Regions from separate parts of the Metapseudomonas resinovorans NBRC 106553 genome, predicted to be linked through region 2. Evidence: predicted binding sites of a transcription regulator. Region 2 holds the regulator's gene; the other holds the start of a gene.
What was found. Region 2 encodes LexA, which represses DNA repair genes until DNA is damaged. Its sites were predicted from a motif close to CTGTNTNNNNANACAG; they were not measured.
Positions count from the first base shown of each region.

Region 1: the regulator LexA is predicted to act here: its motif matches at 2,527-2,542, upstream of imuA (translesion DNA synthesis-associated protein ImuA).

Region 1 covers NC_021499.1:4,857,695-4,861,901, reverse strand. The annotation lists gene PCA10_RS21810 (SOS response-associated peptidase) at 1-544, opposite strand, end outside; gene PCA10_RS21805 (M28 family metallopeptidase) at 825-2,438, shown strand; gene imuA (translesion DNA synthesis-associated protein ImuA) at 2,646-3,260, shown strand; gene PCA10_RS21795 (Y-family DNA polymerase) at 3,266-4,207, shown strand, end outside.
Region 2 covers NC_021499.1:2,312,861-2,317,067, reverse strand. The annotation lists gene nagZ (beta-N-acetylhexosaminidase) at 1-894, opposite strand, end outside; gene PCA10_RS10490 (L,D-transpeptidase) at 904-1,428, opposite strand; gene PCA10_RS10485 (TetR/AcrR family transcriptional regulator) at 1,473-2,180, opposite strand; gene lexA (transcriptional repressor LexA) at 2,393-3,004, shown strand; gene sulA (SOS-induced cell division inhibitor SulA) at 3,015-3,491, shown strand; gene PCA10_RS10470 (hypothetical protein) at 3,573-3,806, opposite strand; gene PCA10_RS10465 (DUF6586 family protein) at 3,878-4,207, opposite strand, start outside.

The sequences.
Region 1 (4,207 bases), 2.5 Mb from region 2:
CGAACTGCTCGGGAGGCAGGATCACCGGCATGCGCTGGTGGATGGCACGGATGCCGGGTGCGGCTTCGCGGGTGAGCAGGGCGCAGGAGGTGATGCTGCGGCCGTCCGGGCTGGTCCAGTTCGCCCACATGGCCGTCATGGCCAGCACCGGGTCGTCCGGGCAGTGGAGGTAGTAGGGCTGGTGCACCGGCCGGCCCTTGGCGTTGCGTGCCTGCTGCTGCGGGTTCCATTCGTACCAGCCATTGGCGGGCATCAGGCAGCGGAAGCTGCGCAGGCTTTGGCGCCACAGGGGTTTGCCGGCGGCCTCTTCGCTGCGGGCGAAGAAGGACATGGTCGGTGGTTTGGCCTCCTTCCACCAGGAAGGAATCAGCCCCCAGCGCGCGGGGATCAGTTCGAGTTCGCCCTGGTCATCCAGGCGCAGCACGGGAACCGTCGTGGTGGGGGCCACGTTGAAGTTCTGCAGCCAGCGGCCGGAATCCCGGGCGCCTATGTGCCAGTAGTCTTCGATGGCGCGATCCGATGGGCTGACGTAGCGGCCGCACATGGCAGGTTCCTGCGTCGGGGGGTGGATTGAGCATAGAAGCTGCGTGCATGTCGCCGGGTGTGTGACATGAGATGGCCACTTCTTTGGTGGCACATTGCTGGTACATCTGCGGCGAACTTCAGGGAAAAAGGCGACAAAGTGCACGTTTTTTAGCAGAAACCGAAGAACCGAACGATCTTGCGCCAGTCTCTTCTCCTAGGCCCGTCCAGAGGAAGCCGTACCGGACCATGGCGTCACGCCATCGAGGCCTGCCTACAACCACTTCAAAAGGATTGGAGTCATGACCCACAAGTACAGCGTCAGACGTGTTGTTGGTTCTCTGGTTCTCGCAGCTTCCACTTCCACCCTTGCCGCCCCCGGGCCTGAAGGAGCCGACTTTGGCGACTTCTGGAGCCCCGGCAAACCCAACCCCGCCCTCTGCAAGTCGCCGATCCTGGTGGGCACGCCCTTGGGCCTGCCGCGCTGTCTCGAGGCGAGCAATGTGATGCGACGCCTGAACCAGTTGCAGGACATCGCCACGCTCAACGACGGCAACCGCGCCGCCGGCCTGCCGGGCTACCAGGCCTCGCTCGATTACGTGAAGAAGACCCTGGAGCGCGCCGGCTACCAGGTGCGGGTACAACCCTTCCCCTTCACCGCCTACTTCCCCAAGGGGCCGGGCACTCTGCAGGCCCTGGCGCCGCAGCCGGCGAGCTATGTCTGGGAGGAGGATTTCAACTACCTGTCGCAGACCGATCCCGGTGATGTCAGTGCGCCGGTGGTGGCGGTGGACCTGGCCCTGGGCGCCGGCAACGCTTCCACCAGTGGTTGCGAGGTCGAGGATTTCGCCGGTTTTCCCAGCGGCGCCATCGCCCTGGTCCAGCGCGGTAGCTGCAACTTCGAAGTGAAGGCGGAGAACGCCGCGGCCGCCGGCGCGGCGGGGGTGATCATCTTCAACCAGGGCAACACCGAGGACCGCAAGGGCCTGGAGAACGTCACCCTGGGCGATACCTACGAGGGCGGCATCCCGGTGCTCTTCGCCACCTACGACAACGGCGTGGCCTGGTCCCAGACCGCCGGCCTGCAGTTGCACCTGGTGGCGGACGTGATCCGCGAGAAGACGCAGACCTTCAACCTGGTGGCCGAGACCCGGCGTGGTAATCCGAAGAACGTGGTGATGGCCGGCGCGCACCTGGACTCGGTGTTCGAGGGGCCCGGCATCAACGACAACGGCTCGGGCAGCGCGGCGCTGCTGGAAATGGCCGTGCTGCTGAGCAAGGCGCATCCGCAGAACAAGGTGCGCTTCGCCTGGTGGGGCGCGGAAGAGTCGGGGCTGGTGGGCTCGACCTTCTACGTCAACAGCCTGAGCGAGACGGAGCGCCAGCGGATCAAGGCCTACCTGAACTTCGACATGATAGGTTCGCCGAACTTCGGCAACTTCATCTATGACGGCGACGGCTCTTCCTTCGGCCTGCAGGGCCCGCCCGGCTCGGCCGCCATCGAGCGTCTGTTCGAGGCCTACTTCAAGCTGCGTGGCGAACCCTTCGAAGGCACCCAGATCGACTTCCGCTCCGACTATGCGCAGTTCTTCGAGCTGGGCATTCCCTTCGGCGGCCTGTTCACCGGCGCCGAAGACATCAAGAGCGAGGAACAGGCGCAGAAGTACGGCGGCGCCGCCGGCCAGCCCTTTGATCCCTGCTACCACCAGGGTTGCGACAACACCGCCAACATCGACCTGAACGCGCTGGAGATTAATGGCGACGCCATGGCCTTCGCCACCAGTTGGCTGTCGCTGTCGACCAAGGTGATCGACGACGAGATCGCCGCTGCCGCCAAGGCGGCCGAGGGTGCCACCACCCTGCGCCAGCAGTCGGTGCGCCAGGCCGAGCGTTGGGGCAACCACTACATCAAGTGATGGGCTGAGCGTCTGACCTGCGGGAGCCTCGTGCTCCCGCAGGCCTTCTGTCTTTTCCGGATTGACCGGGAGAAGTCTCTGCTATTTACTGTATATAAATACAGTATCTGTAGGATTTCCCCCAATGGCCTTGGTAATTTTTCCTGGCCCTTTCGGCAGCTCTCTCCGGGGGCTGCCGTTTTTCTCTTCCGGCAATGGACGGCGCTGATGGGTGCCGTCGTTGCCCTCGACACCCTGCTCAACGAGCGGCGGGTCTGGAAAGGCCAGCCCGGCACGCAGCCGGCCGGCAGCGACCAGCCCACGGGCCTCGACGCCCTGGACCGGGTCCTGCCCGGCGGTGGCTGGCCCGAGGCCGCCCTCAGCGAAATCCTTGTGGCGGCCACGGGCCTGGGTGAACTGCGCCTGCTTTGGCCGACCCTGGCGCGCCTCACTGCCAGTGCCGAGCGGGTGGTGCTGGTGGCGCCGCCACACATCCCTTATCCACAGGCCTGGCAGGCGGCCGGCGTGGACCTGCGCTGGCTGGCGCTGGTGGAGGCCAGCGGCCGTGACGCCCTCTGGGCCGCCGAGCAGTGCCTGCGTTCCGGCAGCTGCGGCGCGGTGCTCTGCTGGCCGCAGCAGGCCGATGACCGCGCCCTGCGCCGGTTGCAGGTGGCCGCGGAAACCGGCCAGACCCTGGCTTTCGCCTACCGTCCGCTGGAGGCCGCCCTCAATCCTTCGCCGGCGGCTCTGCGCATCGCCGTCGATGGCCAGCCGGCGCAGCTGCGGGTGCTCAAGTGCCGGGGCGGCCTGGCGCCGGCCGCGCCCATCGCCCTGGCCCGGTAGCCGCCATGCGCTGGGCCTGCATATTGCTGCCGCAGTTGGCGCTGGATGGCGTGCTGCGTGCTCACCCCGACCCCGAGGCGCCCCTGGCGCTGGTCAGCGGCACGCCCCAGCGCCGCGTGCTGCGCGCCCTCAATCCGGCGGCCAAGGCCCTGGGCCTGCGCCCCGGCCAGTCGCTGAGTGCCGCCCACGCCCTGACCCGTGACTTCGCCCTGGTGGAACACGACCCCGCGCAGATCGAGCGTTGGGAACAGCTGCTGGCGGCCTGGGCCTATGGCTTCAGCTCTCAGGTCAGCCTGCGTTATCCGCGCTGCCTGCTGCTGGAGGTGGAATCCAGCTTCGCCCTGTTCGGTCCCTGGCCACGTTTCGAGGCGCGGCTGCGGCGGGAGCTGGCGGCCCTGGGCTTTCGCCACCGCATAGTCGCCGCGCCCAACCCGGTGGCGGCGCGGATGCTCGCCAATGCCTGCGACGGCCTGGCGGTCACGAGCCAGGAGGAGCTGCGCGATGCCCTGGGGCGGCTGCCGGTGGACCGCGCCGGGCTGGATCGGGACGCCGCCACCGCCTTCGTGCGCATGGGCCTGCGCAACCTCGGCCAGGTGCTGGCGCTGCCTCGGGACACACTGGCCCGGCGCTTCCCGGCAGAGGTGCTGCGGCACCTCGACAGCCTGCTCGGCGAGCGGCCGCTGGCCCTGGAGTGCTATCGCCCGCCGGACGAGTTCGACCTGCGCATCGAGCTGAATTTCGAGGTCGAATCCCACCAGGCGCTGCTCTTTCCCCTGCGTCGCCTGACCGCCGACCTGGCGGCCTTCCTCGCCAGCCGCGACAGCGGCGTGCAGCGCTTCAGCCTGCACCTGGAGCACCGCGACCTCGCCGACACGCTGGTGCCGGTGGGCCTGCTCAGCGCCGAGCGCGAGGCGGCCATGCTCTTCGAGCTGGCTCGCGGCCGGCTC
Region 2 (4,207 bases):
GCTCTGTGGCGGCGTGGCGCCCAGGCGCTGCAAGCGCTCCAGGGCCAACTCGGCGGCGGCGCGGTCATTGCAGACCAGGCCCATGTCGCAGCCGGCACGCAGCGCCGCTTCGATGCGCTCGGCGGCATCACCCACCACGTGGGCGCCGGCCATGGACAGGTCATCGCTGAAGATGACGCCGGAGTATTTCAGTTCGCCGCGCAGGATGTCCTGCAGCCAGCGACGGGAGAAGCCGGCAGGCTGGTTGTCCACCTGCGGGTAGATGACGTGAGCCGGCATCATGCCGTCCAGCTCGGGGGCCAGGCGGGCGAAGGGAACCAGGTCGCTGCTGCGGATCTGCTCCAGGCTGCGCTCGTCGGTGGGAATGGCGACGTGGGAGTCCGCCTCCGCCCAACCATGACCGGGAAAATGCTTGCCCGTGGCGGCCATGCCGGCCTGGCGGAGCCCGCGAATGAAGGCACCGGCCAACGCCGTGGCGCGCGCCGGATCACCCTCGAAAGCACGACTGCCCACCACCGCACTGCGCTGGTGGTCGAGGTCCAGGACCGGCGCGAAGCTGATGTCCAGCCCTACCGCCAGCACCTCGGTGGCCATCAGCCAACCGCACTGCTCGGCCAGCGCCTCGGCGTTGTCGTTATCGGCCAGGGCGCGCATGGCCGGCAGGCGCAGGAAGCCCTGGCGCAGGCGCTGCACGCGACCGCCTTCCTGGTCCACGGCGAGGATCAGGTCGGGACGCACGGCGCGAATTGACGCGCAGAGCTCGCGCACCTGGCGCGGGCTCTCGATGTTACGGGCGAAGATGATCAGGCCGGCGACTTCCGGCTGACGGAGGATCTGCCGATCCTCGGCGGTCAGCCAGGTGCCGCCGATATCCAGCATCAGAGAACCTTGCATGAAAAATCCTTAAGAGAGTTGAGTCGCGGCCCAGACCGGGCAAGGCGCTTCGTCTATGCGTACCGCACAGTGGACGGGCACGCGCTCGAAGAGTTCCAGCACATCGGCATTGCGCAGACGAATGCAACCGTGGGAACGGGGCACGCCCATGGGCTCGGTATCCGGTGTGCCGTGCAGGTAGATGTAGCGGCGGAAGCTGTCCACCTTGCCGAGGCGGTTGCGGCCGGGCTCGCAGCCACTGAGCCAGAGGATGCGCGTGAGTATCCAGTCGCGCCCCGGGAACTGCGCATGCAGCTCGGCGTTCCACACTTCGCCGGTCCAGCGCCGGCCACGCAGCACGGCGCCACGAGGTAGTCCCTCGCCGATCCGCGCACGGACCTGGTGCAGGCCACGGGGGGTGCAATTGGAGCCATTGGTTTCACCGGCACCGTTCAGGGCGGTGGACACGGACACGCGCAACACCAGCTGCCCGTCGGCGAAGCCATAGAGCTGCTGGTCGGCAATGGAGATATGCAGGAGATCGAGGTTTTGCATGGGCCGCAAGCTTAGCCGATCAGGCAGCCTGCGCCCATATGGTTTTATGCCTTGGCAGGTACGGCCGGGGCCTTGTTGCGAGGTTTGAGCACCGCGCCGGCCAGGGCTTCGTCGGTCAGGCCGGTTTCGGCGCGCATGCCGGCGGCCAGGAATGGCACCATCAGGCGCATCACCTGTTCGATGGAGGTGTTCACGCCGAAGTCGGTCTCGGCCATCGCGCGCAGCGCCTTGATGCCGGACATGCTGAAGGCCGCGGCGCCGAGCATGAAATGCACCCGCCAGAACAGCTCGAGCGGCGGCACCCTGGGCGCGGACTCGTTCACCAGCAGCATGTAACGGCGGAACACCTTGCCGTAAACCTCTTCGAGGTACTTGCGCAAGTGACCCTGGCTCTGACTGAATGCGAGACCGAGCAAGCGCATGAAGATCGACAGGTCGTTGCCGCTCCGGGGCTTAACCGCCAGCGCCTGCTCGACGAGCATCTCCAGCAGTTCCTCGAGGCTGGCCTTGCTCTCGGCCTTGCCCTGGCGACGATCGAGTTCGCGCTCCAGGCTCTGGCAGAAAGGCCCGAGGAAGCGCGAGAAGACCGCCTGGATCAGGGCCTTCTTCGAGCCGAAGTGGTAGTTCACCGCCGCCAGGTTGACCCCGGCCTTGCTGGTGATCAGACGCAGCGAAGTCTCGGCGAAGCCTTTTTCCGCGAACAGCTGTTCCGCAGCATCCAGAATGCGTTCAACGGTTTCCGACTGGGCCATGGCTCCTCCACCTGACAAACACTTGTTTGAAACATACGTTTCAGCCGGACCGTTTGTCAAGCCGCACACACCATTATCTGACGCAACGGTCATCTCGCCAGGCACAGCGCCCTGTCTCGGCCACGAATGCGCGAGCGCCGAAAAAGAAGCGTTGCCAAGACCGGATCACTGTATATAATCCCAGTCACTGTATAAAAAAACAGAGCGCCGCCATGCTGAAACTGACGCCCCGCCAAGCCGAGATTCTCGCATTCATCAAGCGCTGCCTTGAAGACAACGGCTTCCCCCCGACCCGCGCCGAGATCGCCCAGGAGCTCGGCTTCAAGTCACCCAACGCCGCCGAGGAGCATCTGAAGGCCCTGGCACGCAAGGGTGCTATCGAGATGACCCCGGGCGCATCCCGCGGCATCCGTATCCCAGGCTTCGAACCCGGCGGCCATGAAGTAGACGGCCTGCCGGTGATCGGCCGGGTCGCCGCCGGCGCCCCCATCCTCGCCCAGCAGAACATCGAGGAATCCTGCCGCATCAACCCCGAGTTCTTCCATCCCCGTGCCGACTACCTGCTGCGCGTTCGCGGCATGTCGATGAAGGACATCGGCATTTTCGACGGTGACCTGCTCGCCGTGCACAGCACCCGCGAGGCCCGCAACGGCCAGATCGTGGTGGCGCGCCTGGGCGACGAAGTGACGGTCAAGCGTTTCAAGCGAGAGGGCGACAAGGTATGGCTGATTGCCGAGAACACCGAGTTCGCCCCAATCGAAGTGAACCTGGATGAACAGGACATGGTGATCGAAGGTTTGAGTGTCGGCGTGATCCGCCGCTAAAGGAGGCCTTATGCAGTTCCCGCAGTCCCTTGGTCGTTCGCAGCTCCCGCTGTTCCACGATGCCATCCTGGCCAACCCCGCCGTTGTGCCGATGCTGACCGACGTGGTGGAAGAACCCCGCCCGGAAGAACCGGAAGCCTTCAGCGAGCTCTCGCTGCGCGGCGCCACCGGGCACTGCCGTAACCTGCTGGCTTCCGTGCTGCGGGAACTGAGTGAAGAACAGGATGCACGCTGGCTGACGCTGATCGGCGCCCCGGCGGGCCTGACCCGCGACTGGCTGCGCGACTCCGGCCTCAACCGCGAACGCATCCTGATCCTGCAACCGCGAGGCGAACAAAGTGCGCTGGAACTGACCTGCGAAGCGCTCCGCCTGGGCCGCAGCCATACGGTGGTCAGCTGGTTGCAGCTGGGGCAGAAAGCCAAACGCCAGCTAGCCCAAGCGGCACGCCAGGGCGGCGCGCAAAGCCTGAACATTCTGCTGGGTTGAGAGGAAGCGGGCGCCGGGCGCTGGCCTGGCCCCTGAGACATCAGCCTGTAACCGAATCAGTGCAGGATTCGGCTACGAACCTCAATGCAGAACGCGCGGACCTTCCTGGTGGTCCATATCACCCTCGGCCAGGCGGCCGGCCATCTGCACACCAACGTTCAGCATGGCTTTGGCGACTTCCAGGTGATGCCCTTGAAGAAACGCCTTGGCATCAGCGGAAAAGTCCAGCGTTACCAACGCCTCCTCGTCCTCGGCCCGGCGCAGGATAATGCGCCCATCAGGCAGTTCGACTATTTCCAGAAAGGACGTAGGCATAGATTCAGCTCTCCACGAAAGGCGGCCATTGTAGCAGCGAGCCGCCATCACGCCCTAGTCCGTCGATCAAATCAGCACTCGCTGAGGGTTTCTCGGAAGCGCAAGGCCAGGGATTTCAGGTTCTGCCGCCAGGACTCCAGCGTCTCCCGCGACAGCGGAGCCGCATCCTCGTCCACACTGACCGCCACAATCAGCGGCAGGGTCGGGTCAACCTTGGCTTGCTTGGGCGCCTGCGGCGGCTGGAACAACGCGCCATAGGCGGCCAGCAACTCGGCCAACCAGGTTTCACGCTGCTGGGCCAACTCCACCAACTCGGCGAGCTCCGGACTGGGCGCCATCGCCAGCACATCTGCCGTCAGCAGCAGCTCCACGCGCGGGGCATTCGCCTCGGGCAGGCGGTA